Regions from separate parts of the Micromonospora sp. NPDC003816 genome, predicted to be linked through region 2. Evidence: riboswitches for the same ligand, from Rfam matches in the RefSeq annotation. Region 2 holds a riboswitch; the other holds the start of a gene.
The links. Region 2 has a riboswitch for thiamine pyrophosphate ahead of ACFYTT_RS29045 (ECF transporter S component). Riboswitches for the same ligand answer to the same signal wherever they lie in the genome.

Region 1: linked by a shared signal. The riboswitch ahead of ACFYTT_RS17365 (thiamine phosphate synthase) and the one ahead of ACFYTT_RS29045 (ECF transporter S component) in region 2 are both predicted to bind thiamine pyrophosphate.

What each region holds. Positions count from the first base shown of each region.
Region 1 is NZ_JBIANP010000004.1:353,310-359,807, reverse strand. Features, by position in the region: gene thiC (phosphomethylpyrimidine synthase ThiC) at 1-321, opposite strand, end outside; gene thiD (bifunctional hydroxymethylpyrimidine kinase/phosphomethylpyrimidine kinase) at 337-1,128, opposite strand; gene ACFYTT_RS17385 (thiamine phosphate synthase) at 1,337-2,035, opposite strand; gene ACFYTT_RS17380 (thiazole synthase) at 2,101-2,919, opposite strand; gene thiS (sulfur carrier protein ThiS) at 2,925-3,125, opposite strand; gene thiO (glycine oxidase ThiO) at 3,140-4,393, opposite strand; gene ACFYTT_RS17365 (thiamine phosphate synthase) at 4,387-5,013, opposite strand; TPP riboswitch at 5,008-5,116, opposite strand; gene ACFYTT_RS17360 (ThuA domain-containing protein) at 5,510-6,498, shown strand, end outside.
Region 2 is NZ_JBIANP010000016.1:5,704-15,931, forward strand. Features, by position in the region: gene ACFYTT_RS28990 (metal ABC transporter substrate-binding protein) at 1-792, shown strand, start outside; gene ACFYTT_RS28995 (metal ABC transporter ATP-binding protein) at 789-1,553, shown strand; gene ACFYTT_RS29000 (metal ABC transporter permease) at 1,550-2,419, shown strand; gene ACFYTT_RS29005 (helix-turn-helix transcriptional regulator) at 2,457-2,756, shown strand; gene ACFYTT_RS29010 (Fur family transcriptional regulator) at 2,967-3,362, shown strand; gene ACFYTT_RS29015 (hypothetical protein) at 3,432-4,052, shown strand; gene ACFYTT_RS29020 (DUF6328 family protein) at 4,185-4,685, opposite strand; gene ACFYTT_RS29025 (sugar isomerase domain-containing protein) at 4,775-5,524, opposite strand; gene ACFYTT_RS29030 (alpha/beta fold hydrolase) at 5,619-6,449, opposite strand; gene ACFYTT_RS29035 (TIGR03943 family putative permease subunit) at 6,460-7,242, opposite strand; gene ACFYTT_RS29040 (permease) at 7,239-8,309, opposite strand; TPP riboswitch at 8,511-8,616, shown strand; gene ACFYTT_RS29045 (ECF transporter S component) at 8,685-9,275, shown strand; gene ACFYTT_RS29050 (ABC transporter ATP-binding protein) at 9,351-10,228, shown strand, end outside.

The sequences.
Region 1 (6,498 bases), on a different contig from region 2:
CTCCGGTGCCATCCCCTCCCGGATCGCCACGAACTCCATCTCGGGCGTGACGACCCCGGCCCGCGCGTACGCGAGCTGCGTGGGACGGTTGCCGTCCGCCCCGCCCAACGGGGTTCCGGCACCGCGTACCGGGGCGACGTCCCCCCGCTCGGCGATCCACGATCCCCGCAACGGCGGCAGACCGACCTCCGGGTCCGAGCCCGGCCCGGCGGTGTCGTAGAGCCGGACCGGCGGGTTGTCCCCGGTCAGCTCGACCTCCGCGAACGGCACCCGGACGTCCGGTCGCGAACCCTCGACATAGACCTTGCGACGTGCCTGCATGACAGCCTCCCTCGCCTAAGCGGACCAGCCGAAGTGGTCCATCGGGCCGCGTCCCGCGCCCAACTCCCAGTCCCGCGCACCGGCCAGCGCGCGGGTGACGTACTCCTTGGCGGCGGCGACCGCCGCCGGCACCGGGTCGCCCAGTGCCAGCCGCACGGCGGTCGCCGCCGAGAACGAACAACCGGTGCCGTGCGTGTGCCGGGTCGGCACCCGTGGGGCCCGCAGCACCGTCGTGCCGTCCGGACCGTGCAGCACGTCCACCGCCTCATCGCCGGTGTCCACGTCACCGCCGGTCACGATCACCCACTCGGCTCCGCCCGCCGCCAGCGCCCGCGCCGCCGCCGTCATCTCCGCCACGCCGGTCACCGGCGCCCCGGTGAGGGCGGCGGCCTCCGCGCTGTTCGGCGTCGCCACCCGGGCGTACGGCAACAGCCGCTCCACCGCCTCCACCACGCCGAGACGATGTCCACTGGTGGCGACCAGCACCGGGTCGACCACGAGTTGCGGCAGCCGACCGGCCGCCGCCGCCTCGGCGATCGCCTGCGCCACCGCCGGCGTACCGAGCATCCCGGTCTTGACCGCGCGCACCTCGAAGTCGGACAACACACTGTCCAACTGGTCGCTGACCATCTGCGGCGGCAACGGCAGGACCGCGTCCACCCCCCGGGTGTTCTGCGCGGTCACTGCGGTGAGCACACTCGTGCCGTACGCACCGAGCGCGGCGAAGACCTTGAGGTCGGCCTGGATGCCGGCACCGGCACCGGAGTCCGAGCCGGCGACGGTGAGCACGGTGGTCGGGGTTGTCACGTGTCTCCTCTTGGCTTGGTTCTTTGCTTGTTCTTGCTTGTTCTGGGTTGCGGTTCAGGGCTGCGGCCGACCGTGCCCACTCCGGGCGGTCAGGCTTGATCCCTGCGTGGGCACGGTCGGCCGCAGCCCCGTGGTGGGCGTCGCCCGTCGGGACGGATAGGTGGCCGCTTCGGGTGTCCTGCCTTGGGAGAGGCTGGCGGGGTGGGGGTCATCGCTGGGCCGGGGTGGTGGGGGCGCGGTCGCTGCGGTGGGGGGTCCGGGGCGAAGTCGTCTGGAGAAGCTCGTGGTGGGCGGTGGTGAGGGTGGTGGCGACCTGGTGGGGGTCTCGGGCGCGCATGATGGCGCCTTGCACGGCCACACCGATGGCGCCGGCCTCCACGCAGGCCCGGACCTGTGCGGGAGTCTCGATGCCGCCCAGAGCGAGAACGGGCACGGGGCTGCGACCCACCAGGGCGGCCAGGCCGTCGGGGCCCAGCGGTGGGCCGTAACCGGGCTTGCTGCGGGTGGGAAAGACCGGTGACAGGGTCACGTAGTCCTCGGTGGTGAGTCGGTCCAGCTCCGCCTCGTCGTGGCAGGAGCGGCCGACCAGGTCGGCGACGGGTGGCGGGTACGGGCCGGCGGCCGGCAGGTGGAGCGCGACGAATGCCCCGCCGAAGGTGCTGGGGATCCGCGGGGCGGGCTCGGTCTCGGGCAGGAGCGGGTCGGGGCCGGCGACGATCAGGGTGCCGCCCGCCTCGGCCAGGATCGGTCGCAGCTCGGCGGCGAGCACCAGGCGCTCGACACGCGGCAGGTCCTTCTCGCGCAGCACCACGCACCGCACTCCCCCGGCGACCGCCTGCGCCACCACATCGCGCAGGTCCCCCCGCGCCGCCCGGCGATCCGTCAACAGCACCACACCCGAGACCAGCTGGAGCTTGGTACGAAGAGTCTCCTGGAGGGGCGGGTCAACACCAGGATCGGCGACGTGGCGGGTCACAGGTCTGGTCGACCGTCGTCGGGCGTGGAGGCGAGCGCGTGGAAGCGACGCGGTATACGTCCCGCGCCGTACGCGAGGCGGCCCGCCTCGATCGCGTACCGCATCGCGGTGGCCATCGCGACCGGGTCCTCGGCCCGGGTGACGGCGCTGGCCAGCAGGACCGCGTCACAGCCCAGCTCCATGGCCAGGGCCGCGTCCGAGGCAGTGCCGATGCCCGCGTCGAGGATCACCGGGACCGTCACGTCCTGACGGATCAGCCGGATGTGGTGCGGGTTGTTGACGCCCAGCCCGGAGCCGATCGGCGCGCCGGCCGGCATCACCGCAGCGCAACCCACGTCGGCCAGCCGCCGGGCCAGCACCGGATCGTCCGACGTGTACGGCAGCACGGTGAACCCGTCGTCGACCAGTTCCTCGGCGGCGCGCAGCAGCTCCACCCCGTCGGGCAGCAGCGTGCGCTCGTCGCCGATCACCTCAAGTTTGACCCAGTCGGTGTCGAACGCGTCCCGCGCCAGCCGGGCCACCTTCACCGCCTCACCTGCGGTGTAGCAGCCGGCCGTGTTCGGCAGCAGACGTACGCCACAGCGGTCCAGCAGGTCGAGCAGGCCGCCCGAGCCGACCGCGACGGTGTCCACCCGGCGCAGGGCCAGCGTGACCAGCTCGGTGCCGGAGGCGCGGATCGCCTGCTCCAGCACGTGCAGGTTGGCGGCCCCGCCGGTGCCCAGGACCAGCCGGGAGCCGAACCGGGCCCCGCCCAGCTCGAAGCCCTTCGTGCCGGCGTCCACCTCGGGCCCGTCCGTCGACGGTGTGCGGTCCATCCTGCTCACCCGCCCTGGGCGGCGCTGAGCACCTCGACCCGGTCGCCGCCCCGCAGCACCGTCGCCGGCCAGTCGGTCCGCGGCACCACCTCGCCGTTGACCGCCACCGCGACGCCGCGCGGTTGCGGGGTCACGTCGCGGACCAGTTCGGCGACCGTGACCTCGTCCGACACATGGCGTCCGACACCGTTCACCGTCAACTCCATCATGCATCCTCCGTTCACTGCGCAGGTCGGGTGGCGTCGCCGGACGCGCCGAGGCCGTCCCCCGGTCCGACGTGGGCAGCGGACGTGCCGAAGCCCTCGCCCGGTCCGGCGTCGGCGACGAACGCGCCGAACCGGTCACCCGGTCCGACGTCGGCGGCGAAGCGCTCGGGGCGGAACGGGCGGCCGATGGTGTCGACGGTCGCCCCGGTCACCAGGTCGGTGATCAGGTCGGCGGTCACCGGGGTGAGCACGATGCCGTGCCGGTGGTGACCGGTGGCGACCAGCACGTCCGGCCGGCCCGGCAACGGACCCAGGATCGGGGCGTTGTCCGGGGTGCCGGGGCGCAGCCCGGCGATCGCCTCCACCAGGTCGTACTCGGCCAGTTCCGGCAACAGATCGGTCGCGGCACGCAGCAGTCGCAGCACCGCGCCGGCACCGACCGCCAGATCGGAGCGCTCCTCGACGGTCGCCCCGACGACCACCTCACCGTCGTCGCGGGGCACCAGATAGACGTGCTCGCCGTCGGCGTACCCCCGGATGACGTGCCGGAAGCCCGGCGGACCGCCGTCGGGCGCGCGCAGCCGCAGCACCTGGCCCTTCACCGGGCGGACCGGCAACCCGGTGAGGGCGGCCGCGCCGCAGCCGGCGGCGATCACGGTCACCCGGGCGCGGACGTCGGCCGGTGTCCGCACCGGCTCCGGGACCACCGTCGCACCGGCCCGCTCGGCGGCGAGTCGCAGTGCCGGCACCAGTCGGCGCGGGTCGACCTGGTGGTCGGTGGCGGCGAGCGCCCCACCACGGACCCGGACCGCCAGCGCCGGCTCGCGGTCGCGCAGCTGCGAGGGGCGCAGCGGCGTCACCGGCAACCCCAGTCCCTGCTGGTACGCCCAGAGGCGACGCGCCTCGGCGAGGTCGTCGGCGGTGAGCCCGACCATCAGCGTGCCCTCGGTGCGGTAGCCGATGTCGGCGCCGGTCGCCTCGGTCAGCTCGGCGGCGAACGCCGGCCAGCGGGCGGCCGACTCGGTGAGCAGGGCGGTCAGTTCCTGCTCGCCGAAGTACGCCTCAGCCACCGGCGCGAGCATCCCGGCGGCGGCGTGCGAGGCACCCGAGCCGGGCGCGGGATCGTGCACCACCACCCGCAACCCGCGCGCCGCACAGCGCCAGGCGATCGCCAGCCCGATCGGCCCCCCACCCACGACAGCTACGTCGGGTGTAAGGAAGGGCCCCCTGCTAACGCCTGCGGTAGAGGAAGGGTCCCCTGCTAACACGTCAACGCTCCGATCAGCTCCGCCGCGACGCGAGCCGGATCGGCGGCGGCCGAGAGCACACCGACCACCGCCACCCCGTACGCCCCGGCGGCGCGCAGCGCGGGCAAGTCCGCCACCGTCACCCCGCCGATGGCGTACACCGGCACGGTGACCGCCTCGGCCACCGCCCTCAGACCGGAGACGCCGATCGCCGGCGGCAAACCGTCCTTGGTGGTGGTGGCCCGGCACGGACCGACGCCCAGATAGCTCGCGCCGGCACCGACCGCCTCGGTGGCCGAGGCCGGTTCGCGGGCGGTGGCCCCCAGCACGGCGGCCGGGCCGAGCACCTGCCGCGCCGCCGCGACCGGCAGGTCGTCCGCGCCGACGTGACCACCGGCCGCGCCGGTGGCCAACGCCACATGCAGCCGGTCGTTGACCAGGCAGTCGACCGCGTACGGCGCGCAGAGGGCGAGGACCCGTCGGGTCAGGTCGTACGCCTCGCGGTCGGTCGCGGAGTCCTCGACCCGGACCTGCACCAGGAGTTCGGTACGGGCCACCGGCAGTACGGCCCGGAGCACGGCGAGCGGATCCCGCCCGGGCCGGGTGTCGGTGATCAGATGCAGTCGTCCCAGGGACGGCACGGCAACTCTCCTCCCTGCGCCGGCATTACCCGGATCAGGTTCGACGGTCGGGGGCTCACAGCCCCCCTCTCAGCCCGGTCGACCGGGCTCCCGTGGGTCACTTGCGTGGCCACCGTACGACAGATCCGCTGACCTGCCAAGGTGCGTCCCGCCAGGGGAGCCTGCTCCGCCGCCGGCGTTAGGAGGGGTCCCTTCCTCTACCGCAGGCGTTAGCAGGGGACCCCGCCTTGCACAGGGGGAATGCGTGCTTCACACATAAAAACGGTAATTACAGCCCACCGATACCGAAACGTTACCCATCGAAACCTTGCCATGGATCGATTCAGCGGAATTAATTTGTTCAGCGATTCGACATAATGCCGCAACGGAAGCCCTGGCACGGCACTCCGGCTGCGGCTCCATCAGGGACGGTCTTCGGCGAGCCGGCCCCCGCGACCCCTGTCCGGCAAGGATCAAGGAGACCGGAGTGTTCCGACCACGCCGTATGCGCGTGCCCATGACCGCCACCCTTCTCACCCTCGGACTGGCCGCGACCACGCTCGCCGGCGCACCCGCCGCCCAGGCCGCCCCCGTTCCGGTAGCCCAGGCGCCGGCCCCGCAGGCCGAGGCCGACCCGTTCTCGGTGCTGGTCTTCTCCAAGACCGCCGGCTTCCGGCACGGTTCGATCCCGAGCGGCATCGCCGCCATCCAGCAGCTCGGCGCGGAACACGGGTTCACCGTGGACGCCACCGAGGACAGCACCGCCTTCACCGACCAGAACCTCGCCGGATACCAGGCGGTGATCTGGCTCTCCACCACCGGTGACGTGCTCAACGCCGACCAGCAGGCGGCGTTCGAGCGCTACATCCGGGCCGGTGGCGGGTACGCCGGCGTCCACGCCGCCTCCGACACCGAGTACGACTGGGAGTGGTACGGCGGCCTGGTCGGGGCGTACTTCAACAGCCACCCGGCCAACCAGCAGGCCACGGTCAAGGTGGAGGACCCGGCGCACCCGTCCACCGCGGATCTGCCGGACCGTTGGTCCCGGTTCGACGAGTGGTACAACTACCGCACCAACCCGCGCGGCAAGGTGCACGTGCTGGCCACGCTGGACGAGACCAGCTACTCCCCCGGCTCCGGCGCGATGGGTCACGACCACCCGATCGCCTGGTGCCAGGACTACGACGGCGGCCGGGCCTGGTACACCGGTGGCGGCCACACCAACGAGTCGTACGCCGAGCCGCAGTTCCTCGGTCATCTGCTCGGCGGCATCCGGACCGCGGCCGGGGTGCAGGACGCCGACTGCGGCGCCTCGCTGACCGCCAGCTTCGAGAAGGTGACGCTGGACAGCAACACCAGCAACCCGATGGAGCTGGACGTGGCCGCGGACGGCCGGGTCTTCTACATCGAGCGCGACGGCCGGGTGCAGATCGTCAAGCCGGACACCGGCAACACGGTCACCGCCATCGACCTCGACGTCTTCACCGGCAACGAGGACGGGTTGAT
Region 2 (10,228 bases):
CCGGGGCAGGTCGGTCAGATCAGCGAGGCGGAGCTGATCATCTTCCTGCACGGCTTCCAGCCCGCAGTGGACGAGGCGATCGACCAGAACGGCGGTGACCGCGCGTTCGACGTGGCGACCGTGGAGCCGTTGCTCGAGGCCGCCGCCGGTGGCCACACCCACAGCCACGGCGACGACGACCACGGTCACGAGGACGACGACCACGGTCACGACCACGACGAGGAGAAGAAGCCGGCGGAGGAGGCGAAGCACGCCGAGGAGACCTCGGACGGCGCCAAGGACCCGCACGTCTGGCTGGACCCGACCCGGCTGGCCACCATCGGCGACAAGCTGGCCGAGCGCCTCGGCGCCGTCGACCCGGACCGGGCCGGCGAGTACACCCGGCGGGCCGCCGCTCTGCGTACCGAGTTGGAGAAGCTGGACACCGAGTTCAGCGAGGGCCTGAAGACCTGCCAGCGGCGGGAGATCGTGGTCAGCCACACCGCGTTCGGGTACCTCGCGCAGAAGTACCAGCTGGAGCAGATCGGCATCACCGGGCTCTCCCCGGAGGACGAGCCGTCGCCGCAACGGCTGGCCGAGGTCACCGAGGAGGCGCGGGAGCACGGCGCCACCACGATCTTCTTCGAGACTCTCGTCAGCCCGAAGGTCGCCGAGACCATCGCCAAGGAGGTCGGCGCCCAGACCGCGGTGCTCGATCCGATCGAAGGCCTGTCCGCCGACAACGGCGGCGACTACCTTTCGGTGATGCGCACCAATCTGCAGACCCTGAGGACGGCGTTGAGCTGCTCGTGACACCTGACGTCATCACCGTGGAGCACGGGGTGGTCGGCTACGACGGCCGCCCCGTGCTCCGCGACGTATCCCTGACCGTGACCACCGGCGAGGTGGTCGCGGTCCTCGGCGCCAACGGCTCCGGCAAGTCCACCCTGATCCGCGCCGTGCTCGGGCTCGTCCCGCTCACCGCCGGCTCGATCACCCTCTTCGGCCAGCGGGTACGCCGGTTCCGACAGTGGCAGCGGCTCGGCTACGTGCCCCAGCGGCTCGGTGCGGGCAGCGGCGTACCGGCCACCGTGGCCGAGGTGGTCGCCTCCGGCCGGCTGGCCCGCCGGGGCATCCTGCGTCCGCCGGGGCGGGTCGACCGGGAGGCGGTGGCGGAGGCGTTGCGCGCCGTGGGCCTGGCCGACCGGGCGAAGGACCCGGTGGCCACGCTCTCCGGCGGGCAGCAGCAACGCACCCTGATCGCCCGGGCGCTGGCCGGACGCCCGGAACTGCTGGTGCTCGACGAACCGACGGCGGGGGTGGACGCGGCCAGCCAGGAGGCGTTCGCCGGGGCGCTGCGCGGCTTCGTCGACGACGGCGGCACCGTCCTGCTCGTCGCGCACGAACTGGGCCCGCTCCGGCCGCTGATCAGCCGCGCGATCGTCGTACACCAGGGGCAGATCGCGCACGACGGCGCGGTCCCGGACCCGGCCGGGCACCACGCGGAGCCCGACCACGACCACGTGCATCCGCACGGCCCCGAGGAGCCCGCCGGCATGTGGAGCACAAGGTGAGTCTCTTCCAGTACGAATTCATGATGCGCGCCCTGATCGGCGCGCTGATCATCGGGCTGGCCGCCCCGGCGCTCGGCATCTACCTGGTGCAGCGACGACTCGCGCTGATCGGCGACGGCATCGGGCACGTGGCGCTCACCGGCGTCGGCGCGGGCCTGCTGTTCCAGACCTCGCCCGTGATCATGGCGGTGATCGCGGCCACCATCGGGGCGATCGCCATCGAGCTGATCCGCGAACGCGGTCGCACCTCCGGCGACCTGGCACTCGCCCTGCTCTTCTACGGCGGCATCGCCGGTGGCGTGGTCCTGGTGGGGCTCTCCGACAGCACCAGCGCCAACCTCAACGCGTACCTCTTCGGTGCGTTGACCACGACCTCCCGCGACGACCTGGTCACCATCGCGGTGCTCGGTGTGGCGGTGCTGGCCGCGATGCTGGCGCTGCGGCCCGCGCTCTTCGCCGTCTGCCACGACGAGGAGTACGCCCGGGTCTCCGGCCTGCCGGTACGCGCGCTGAACCTGCTGCTCGCGATCACCACCGCGATCACCGTCACGATCGCCATGCGGGCCGTCGGCGTCCTGCTGATCAGCGCGTTGATGGTCGTACCGGTGGCCACCGCCCAGCAGGTCACCCGGGGCTTCCGCAGCACCATGACGGCAGCCATGGCACTGGGCCTGTTCGCCGCCGGGGCCGGCATCTGGATGGCGGCGCTCGCCGACACCGCACCGGGCGCGTCGGTGGTGGTCCTGGCCATCGCCTCCTTCGTGGTGGTCACCCTGCTGGCCGCCGCCTGGCGCCGGATCCGCCGCTCCCGGCCGCAACCCACACCCGATCCGGAACCGCACGAGGTGGTGCTCAGCCGGTCCTGATCACGGGTTCCGCTTCGGTATTGGTTACCGTTGCAGGGTGACCAGCGGATCGGGCTATGACGCCTTCGAGGGTGCCAGCGAGCTCCTGCGCGCCCTCTCGGCGCCGATCCGGCTCGCCATCGTCAGCGAACTGGCCGGCGGCGAGCGGTGCGTGCACGAGCTGGTGGATAAACTCGGCGTCGCGCAACCGCTGGTCTCCCAGCACCTGCGGGTGCTGCGCGGGGCCGGCGTGGTCCGCGGCTCGCGGCGGGGCCGGGAGATCGCGTACGCCCTGGTCGACGAGCATGTCGCGCACATCGTCGCCGACGCGGTCAGCCATGCCGGGGAGGAATCATGAGCGAGCGCAGCGAGCGAATCATCAGGTTCAGCACAAATGTCGGCACGCAGCGAAGCGGAGTGACGGCATGAGCGAGCCACGCGAGCGAATCATCAGGCCCAGCACACATGCCGGACCGCAGCGCAGCGGAGGGGTCGGCATGAGCGAGCGCAGCGAGCGAATCATCAGGTTCAGCACAAATGCCGGCACGCAGCGAAGCGGAGGGTCGGCATGAGCGAGAGTGCGGTGGTCCGCAACACCCGCCAGCGGTCGGCGGTGAGCGCGTTGCTGGCCGAGTTGGAGGGCTTCCACAGCGCCCAGGACCTACACGCGATGCTGCGTGAACGCGGCGAGCGGGTCGGGTTGACGACGGTCTACCGGACGTTGCAGGGCCTGGCCGACGCGGGCGAGATCGACGTGATGCGTCCGCCCGGCGGCGAGCACCTCTACCGCAGGTGCAGCGAGGGGCACCACCACCATCTGGTCTGCCGCGCCTGCGGCCGGACGGTGGAGGTGGCCGGGCCGACGGTGGAGAACTGGGCCGACCGGGTGGCCGCCCAGCACGGCTTCACCGACGTCAGCCACACCCTGGAAATTTTCGGCACCTGCCCGGACTGCGCCCGCTGATCCCGCCTGCCGCACGATCGGGCGTCCGTGGGAGTGCTCGCCGCGCCGGGGCGTGGCACGCTGTCCGGCGTGAAGATCTACGCTGATCGTTTCCCGACCGCGCTGCGCCAGTTCCTCACCGATCTGCTCGTCGTCGCCTGGGTGTACGTGGCGATCCGGGGTGCGCTCTGGCTGCACGATCTGGTGCAGAAGCTGGCCGTACCCGGACAGAAGCTGGAGGGGGCCGGCGGCGGACTGGCCGACAACCTGGCCGACGCGGGCGGCAAGGTCGGCCGGGTGCCGTTGGTGGGCGACGAGCTGACCGGCCCGTTCGAGCGGGCGGCCGGCGCGGCCCGTTCGCTCGCCGAGGCCGGGCGGGACCAGCAGGAACTGGTCGACCAGTTGGCGGTGGCGCTGGCCGTCGGGTTGCTGGTGGTCCCGCTGGGGTTGGTGCTGTTCGGCTGGCTGCCACTGCGGGTGCGCTGGATGCGGCGGGCCGCCTCGGCGGCGGCTCTGGCCGCCGCTCCCGCCGGCCGGGACCTGCTGGCCCTGCGCGCCCTGGCCGGTCAACCGCTGCGCAAGCTCACCCGGATCTCCCCGGACGTCGCTGAGGCGTGGCGCCAGGGCGACGACGCCACCGTCAACGCCCTGGCCGCCCTCGAACTCCGCCGCCTGGGCCTCCACGACCCCCACTCCCACCCCCGCCCCTAACCCCCACCCCCTAACCCCGACACCGCGTTGATCAAGAAGTTTTCGCCGTCCGAGCCCATGGGGCATGGCCAAAACTTCTTGATCAACGCGGCCATGGTGGGGGGTGGGGGAAGCGGTCCAGACCCGGCGGGGTCAGCCCGGGGATAGCCCGCTCGGGTCCTCCTCGTCGTCGATGTCGTCGTCCCCCCAGTTACGACGGCTGAACGGCAGGATCACCCAGAACGTGAGGAACCACAGGCCGGTGACCGCACTGAGCAGGAAGGCGATCGGCCGGGCGAGCACGAAATCGGTGATCAGCAGTACCGAGCTGACCATCGCGACCAGCATGAAGGCGAGACCGGCGCTGGCCATCTTGTGGGCGAACTGCACCAGCTCCGGCTTGCGGCCCTGACGGAACAGGGCCCGGTGGAACGCCACCGGCGAGATGATCATCGCGGTGGCGCCGGCCGCCGCGATCAGCGCGACGACGTAGACGTCGCGCTGGAATTCCGTGGTACGCGTGAAACCGTTACTGAACGGCAGGGTGAGCAGGAAGGCGAAGAGAATCTGTACGCCGGTCTGCGCGACCCGTAACTCCTGAAGCAGGTCAGCGAAGTTCCGCTGCCAGCGCTGCTTCTCGGTCTCCTTGGACACCGCGAACCTCCGAGGGAACACGCTCCACCCGGTCGGCACGCCCGACCGGCGGAACGCAGATGCCCCGCCGCGCACGACCCGAAACCGACTCAGGAACCGCGCCGGATCCGCCCTGCGTAACGGGCCTCCAGCGCGTCGTTGTGCGCGTCGCCACCGGCGATGTTGGCCGACAGGTAGACCGGCGGCTGCTCGTCGGCGGCCACCAACCGGGCCACCACCTCGACCACGATCTGCTGGGCCAGCAACGCCGCCGTGATCGAGGAGACCGCGCCCACCGCACCGCCGGACGGCAGTGGCAGCGTCGCGTCCCCGTACGGGGCACCGTTGTCCAGCACCACGTCGGCGAAGTCGGCGAGCTTGCGCCCGGACGGGTGGCGGGACTCCATCCGGGCCGAGTGCGCGGCGGAGGTGATCGCGACCAGCGGATGGCCCCGCGCGACGACCAGCGAGGCGAACTCCACCATCGCCCCGTTCACGCCCGAGTTCGAGGCGAGCACGAAGACGTCACGCGGGCCGATCGGGGCGAGGTCGTAGAGCCGATGCGCGACCGACGGGTCCCGCTCCAGCTTCGGGCCCAGCACGTCGACCGGCTCCCCGCCGTGCAGCACCAGGTCCCGCAGGGCGATCCGGTTGGTCGGCACCAGCCCGCCGGCCCGGCCGGCGATCTCCATCGCCAGGGCCTCCGAGTGGCCGGTACCGAAGGCGTGCACCACCCCGTCGGCCCGGATCGCCTCGGCGATCAGGTCGGCCGCCCGGCCCACCTGCTCCCGCTGGCTGCCCGCCACCCGGGTCATCGTCGCGGTCACCTCGGCCAGGTAGCCCTCGGCACTCAGCGTCATGCTCTCTCCCGCCTCCCTCGGATCGCCGCCGCCCGACGACCCCACCCAGCTTCCCGCACGGCCCGTGCCGCCGTCCGGCCGGTCGGGCGGCCCGTCAGGCGGTCGGGCGGGCGCGGGCCAGGATCGCCTCGGCCAACGGCGTGGGCGCCTCGTCCGGGATCCAGTGGCTGACGCCGGACAGCTCGACGAGACGGTAGTCACCGGTCACGTGTGCGGCGCAGGCGTCGGCGGCGGTCCGTCCGATGGCGACGTCACGGTCGCTCCAGACGAAGGTGGTCGGTACCGACACCGGGCCGACCGCCGCCAACTCGGAGCGGGACATCGCCCGGTACCAGTTCAGCGCCGCGGTGAGCGCGCCCGGCTCGCGCAGCGGGTCGGCGTACGCGGCCACCCGGGCGTCGTCACCGACGTCGCGCAACAGCCGCCGCAACCCGAGCGCGTCGAGCGCCAGCAGCGTCTTCTCGGCCATGCCCTGCTGCCGGAACAGCAGCATGTACGCCGAGCGCGCCTTCTGCTGCGGGTCGTGGGCCAACGCGTGCGCCATGGCGGCCGGGTGCGGCACGGAGACCGCGGTGAGCGTGCGTACCCGGTCGGGGTGGCCGGCGGCGAGCGCCCAGGCGACGACGGCGCCCCAGTCGTGGCCGACCACGTGCGCCCGCGTCACGCCGAGGGCGTCGAGCACCGCCACCGCGTCGGCGACCAACTCTCCCAGCCGGTACGCCGCCACCTCGGTCGGCCGTGCCTGCGGCGAGTAGCCCCGCTGGTCCAGCGCGTACGTGCGCAGGCCCGCGCCGTGCAGGACGGGCGCCAACGCGTCCCACTCGCCCGAGTGCTGGGGGAAGCCGTGCAGCAGTAGCACCGGGTCACCCGAGTCGGGGCCGCCGGGGTGGATCTCGAACCGTAGACCTCGGGCGTCGACCTGCATGTCCGGAACGCTACTCGTACTGGCGCTTGGGCACCGGCACCTGCCGCCACGACTCGATCTCCAGGTACGGGATCTCGGCGTCGTTGACCGGGTCCCGCCCGATCCGGTCGCTGTAGCGGCCGACCACCTCGACCCAACTGTCGTTGGGCAGCCCGACCGGCACGTCACCGGTGAGCCCGAGTTTGATCGGCCGACCGTCGGCGGCGCAGCAGGAGAGCACCATCCGGGCGAGAATCGGCTCGCCACCGGCGCCGGTGGCGAGGAACCCGGTGAGGACCACCCGCCGGTCGCCGATCGAGGTGCCCCGGTCGAACAGTGCCCGGGAGGCGTAGTCGAGCACGCTGACCCGCACCGGGTCGCCCTCCGGCAGGGGTGGGTAGTCGGACTCGCGGGGGGCGTTCAGCGCGGTGCCGGCCTGCCCCGCCGCGTACGACCCGAGGGCCGGCGGGGCGACCAGCAGCAGCCCGAGCACGGGCAGGATGAGCAGCCAGCCGATCCGGGGCTCGTGGTGGCCGTGGTCGTCGTGCTCGTCGGTCTGGCCCGTCGCCACCGGGGCGGGACCGCTCACCGGGCCGGTGGACCCGCCGCCGGTCGGGGCCGTCGCGCGGGGCGCGGAGGGACGCAGTTCGTGCCAGAGGGTCATCACCGCGGCGACCACGAGCAGCAGACCGGCGGCGATCAGGAACGGGCGCAGGCCCTCCTTGACGTACCGCAGATAGAGGTCGGTGACGCTGGCCCGGATCACCGCCCCGCCGAGCAGCAGCAGGATCACCGCTTGCGCCTGTCGGTTCACAGCAGCACCATCCCGACTCCGGTGGCCATCAGCAGGGCGACCGCGAACGTGGCCGGCGCGAACCGGAAGGCGAACCGCCGGCCGAAGACACCGGCCTGCATCGAGATCAGCTTGAGGTCGACCATCGGCCCCACCACCAGGAAGACCAGTCGGGACGTGAGGGAGAACTGCGACAGCGAGGCCGCGACGAAGGCGTCCGCCTCGGAACAGAGCGAGAGCAGGACGGCCAGCAGCGCCAGCGCCAGGATCGACAGCCAGGCGTTGTCCGCGAGGGTCTGGAGCCAGCGTTCCGGCACCAGCACGTTGATGCTGGCGGCGGCCATCGCGCCGAGCACCAGAAAGCCACCGGCGTGGGTGACGTCGTGCCGGACGGCGGCCCAGAAGGCCCGGCTCCGCCGGGGATCGTCCAGCTCCGGGCGACGCGGCATCTTGATCCACTCGGTGCGGCCGAGCCGCAGCCAGAGCCACCCCATGATCATTGCCACGATCAGGCTGGCGACCCCCCGGGCGAGGACCATCTCCGGATTGTTGGGGAAGGCGACCGCCGTGGCGACGAGCACGATCGGGTTGACCGCCGGGGCGGCCAGCAGGAAGGCCAGGGCCGCCGCCGGCGTGACGCCCCGGCGGATCAGCGAGCCCGCGATCGGCACCGACCCGCACTCGCAGCCCGGCAGCACCACACCGGCCGCGCTGGCCGCCGGCACCGCGAGCGCCGGGTGCCGGGGCAACGCCCTGGCCCAGAACGACCGGGGTACGAAGACGGCGATCACGGCGGAGAGGAGGATGCCGAAGACCAGGAACGGCACCGCCTGCACCATGATCGAGACGAACACGGTGGTCCACGTCTGGATGCGGGGATCGTCGAGCGCCCCGGCCAACGGATCACGAAAGATGATCAGCAGGACCAGCAGCGCCGCCAGGATCTCCACCGAACCGATCCGGTCGCCGAGCCAACGTCGGGGCGGCTCGCCGCCGCCCGGCCCGGCCGGACGTTCCTCGGTGGCCACGCCCGTCGGACGACCCTCCGGTTCACCGGCCGGCACGGCATGGTCCGTGTCTGTGCTCACCCTGCCGCCTCTCGGCCCTCGTGGATCGGCGGCCTGAGATTACCGTCCGGAGCCGATGACGTCGATGGATGTCACGAAACCGGGCGGGTTCCCGCGCCCGGTGGGCACCTCCGGAACCAACGGTCGTCGGCAACCGGCATGACCTGCGTAGATCACATTGTCCGTCGATCTTCGAAGGTGTTAGCGTCGGCGGGACAACACCACCTCCGACAGGGGAGCGCACAGCGCTGAGAGTGCGGGTCCGCCCGCAGACCCTCCGTACCTGATCTGGGTAATGCCAGCGCAGGGAGTTCGGTCCACCTCCAGCCCGCCACGCCCGGCCACGCCGGTCGCGGCGTGCGTCTTGCCTGGTTCGACACTGGACTGGGAGCACTCATGAGCCAACCGACCACCACCCGGTGGCGCACCGTCGACATCGTCGTGGCCGCGGTGATCGCCGTCGGCTTCGGTGTCATCTTCTGGGCCTGGGGCCTGCTCTGGCGGGCGGTCGACCCGGCCTTCGCCTTCTTCCCGGCCAGCCAGGCCGTCATGTACGGCGTCTGGCTGGTCCCGGCGGTGCTCGGCGGGCTGGTGATCCGCAAGCCGGGTGCCGCGCTGTTCTGCGAGGCGGTCGCGGCGACGGTCTCCGCGTTGCTGGGCTCCGAGTGGGGCGGTGTCACCATCGTCCAGGGCCTGATCCAGGGCCTCGGGGCGGAGATGGCCTTCGCCGCCTTCCGGTACCGCTCGTTCCGGCTGCCGACGGCGCTGCTCGCCGGCGCGATGACCGGCCTCGGCGCCGCCCTGTTCGACTTCTTCACCTGGAACGCCGCGTACGAGCTGGGCACCTACCGCATCCCGTACGCGCTGCTCACCGTGCTCAGCGCCACCGTGATCGCCGGTGCCGGCGGCTACGCGCTCACCAAGGCGCTCGCCGGCACCGGCGTCCTGGACCGCTTCCCCGCCGGTCGCGAGCGGAACCTGGTCTGACCACGCCCGGTGGAGCCGGCCCGACCGGCTCCACCGGGCCACCGACGGGTCGGGCACGAGAGACGGGGGTGGCGGGTGGGTGAGGTGCGGCTGCGCGGCTTCGGCTGGCGCCACGCCGGGCGGCGCGCCTGGGCGGTGCGCGGCGTGGACCTGCGGGTACGCCGAGGCGAGCGGCTACTGCTGCTCGGGCCCTCCGGCGCCGGCAAGAGCACCCTGCTCGCCGCGCTGGCCGGACTGCTGCCGGAGGACTCCGGCGAACAGGAGGGCAGCATCGAGATCGACGGCCGGCCGCCCGCCGAGATCCGCGAGCGAGTCGGCATCGTCTTCCAGGATCCGCAGTCCCAGCTCGTCATGGCCCGCAGCGGCGACGACGTCGCGTTCGGGCTGGAGAACCGGGGCGTACCCGCCACGCAGATCTGGTCCCGGGTGGACGAGGCGCTGCGCCGGGTCGGCTTCCCGTACCCCCGCGACCGCCCCACCGCCGCGCTCTCCGGCGGCGAACAGCAGCGGCTCGCCCTGGCCGGCGTGCTCGCGCTCCGTCCCCACCTGCTGCTGCTCGACGAACCCACCGCCAACCTCGACCCGGCCGGGGCCGACCTGGTCCGTGCCGCCGTGGGCCGCGCGGTCCACGGCGACACCACCCTGATCCTGGTCGAGCACCGGGTGGCCGACGCCCTGCCGCTGGTCGACCGGGTGGTGGTGCTCGACGCCGGTGGCGGCGTCCGCGTCGACGGCCCGCCGGAGGCCGTGTTCGCCGCCCACGGCGACGCCCTCGCCGCCGACGGCGTCTGGGTGCCCGGCCGCCAGATCCCGCCGCGCCGGGCCACCACCGGCCCCGGCGAGGTGTTGCTCACCGCCGACCGGCTCGGCCACCCGCCCCGGCTGGCCGCCACCGACCTGGCGGTACGCGCCGGAGCGGCACTCGCCGTGCTCGGCCCCAACGGCGCCGGCAA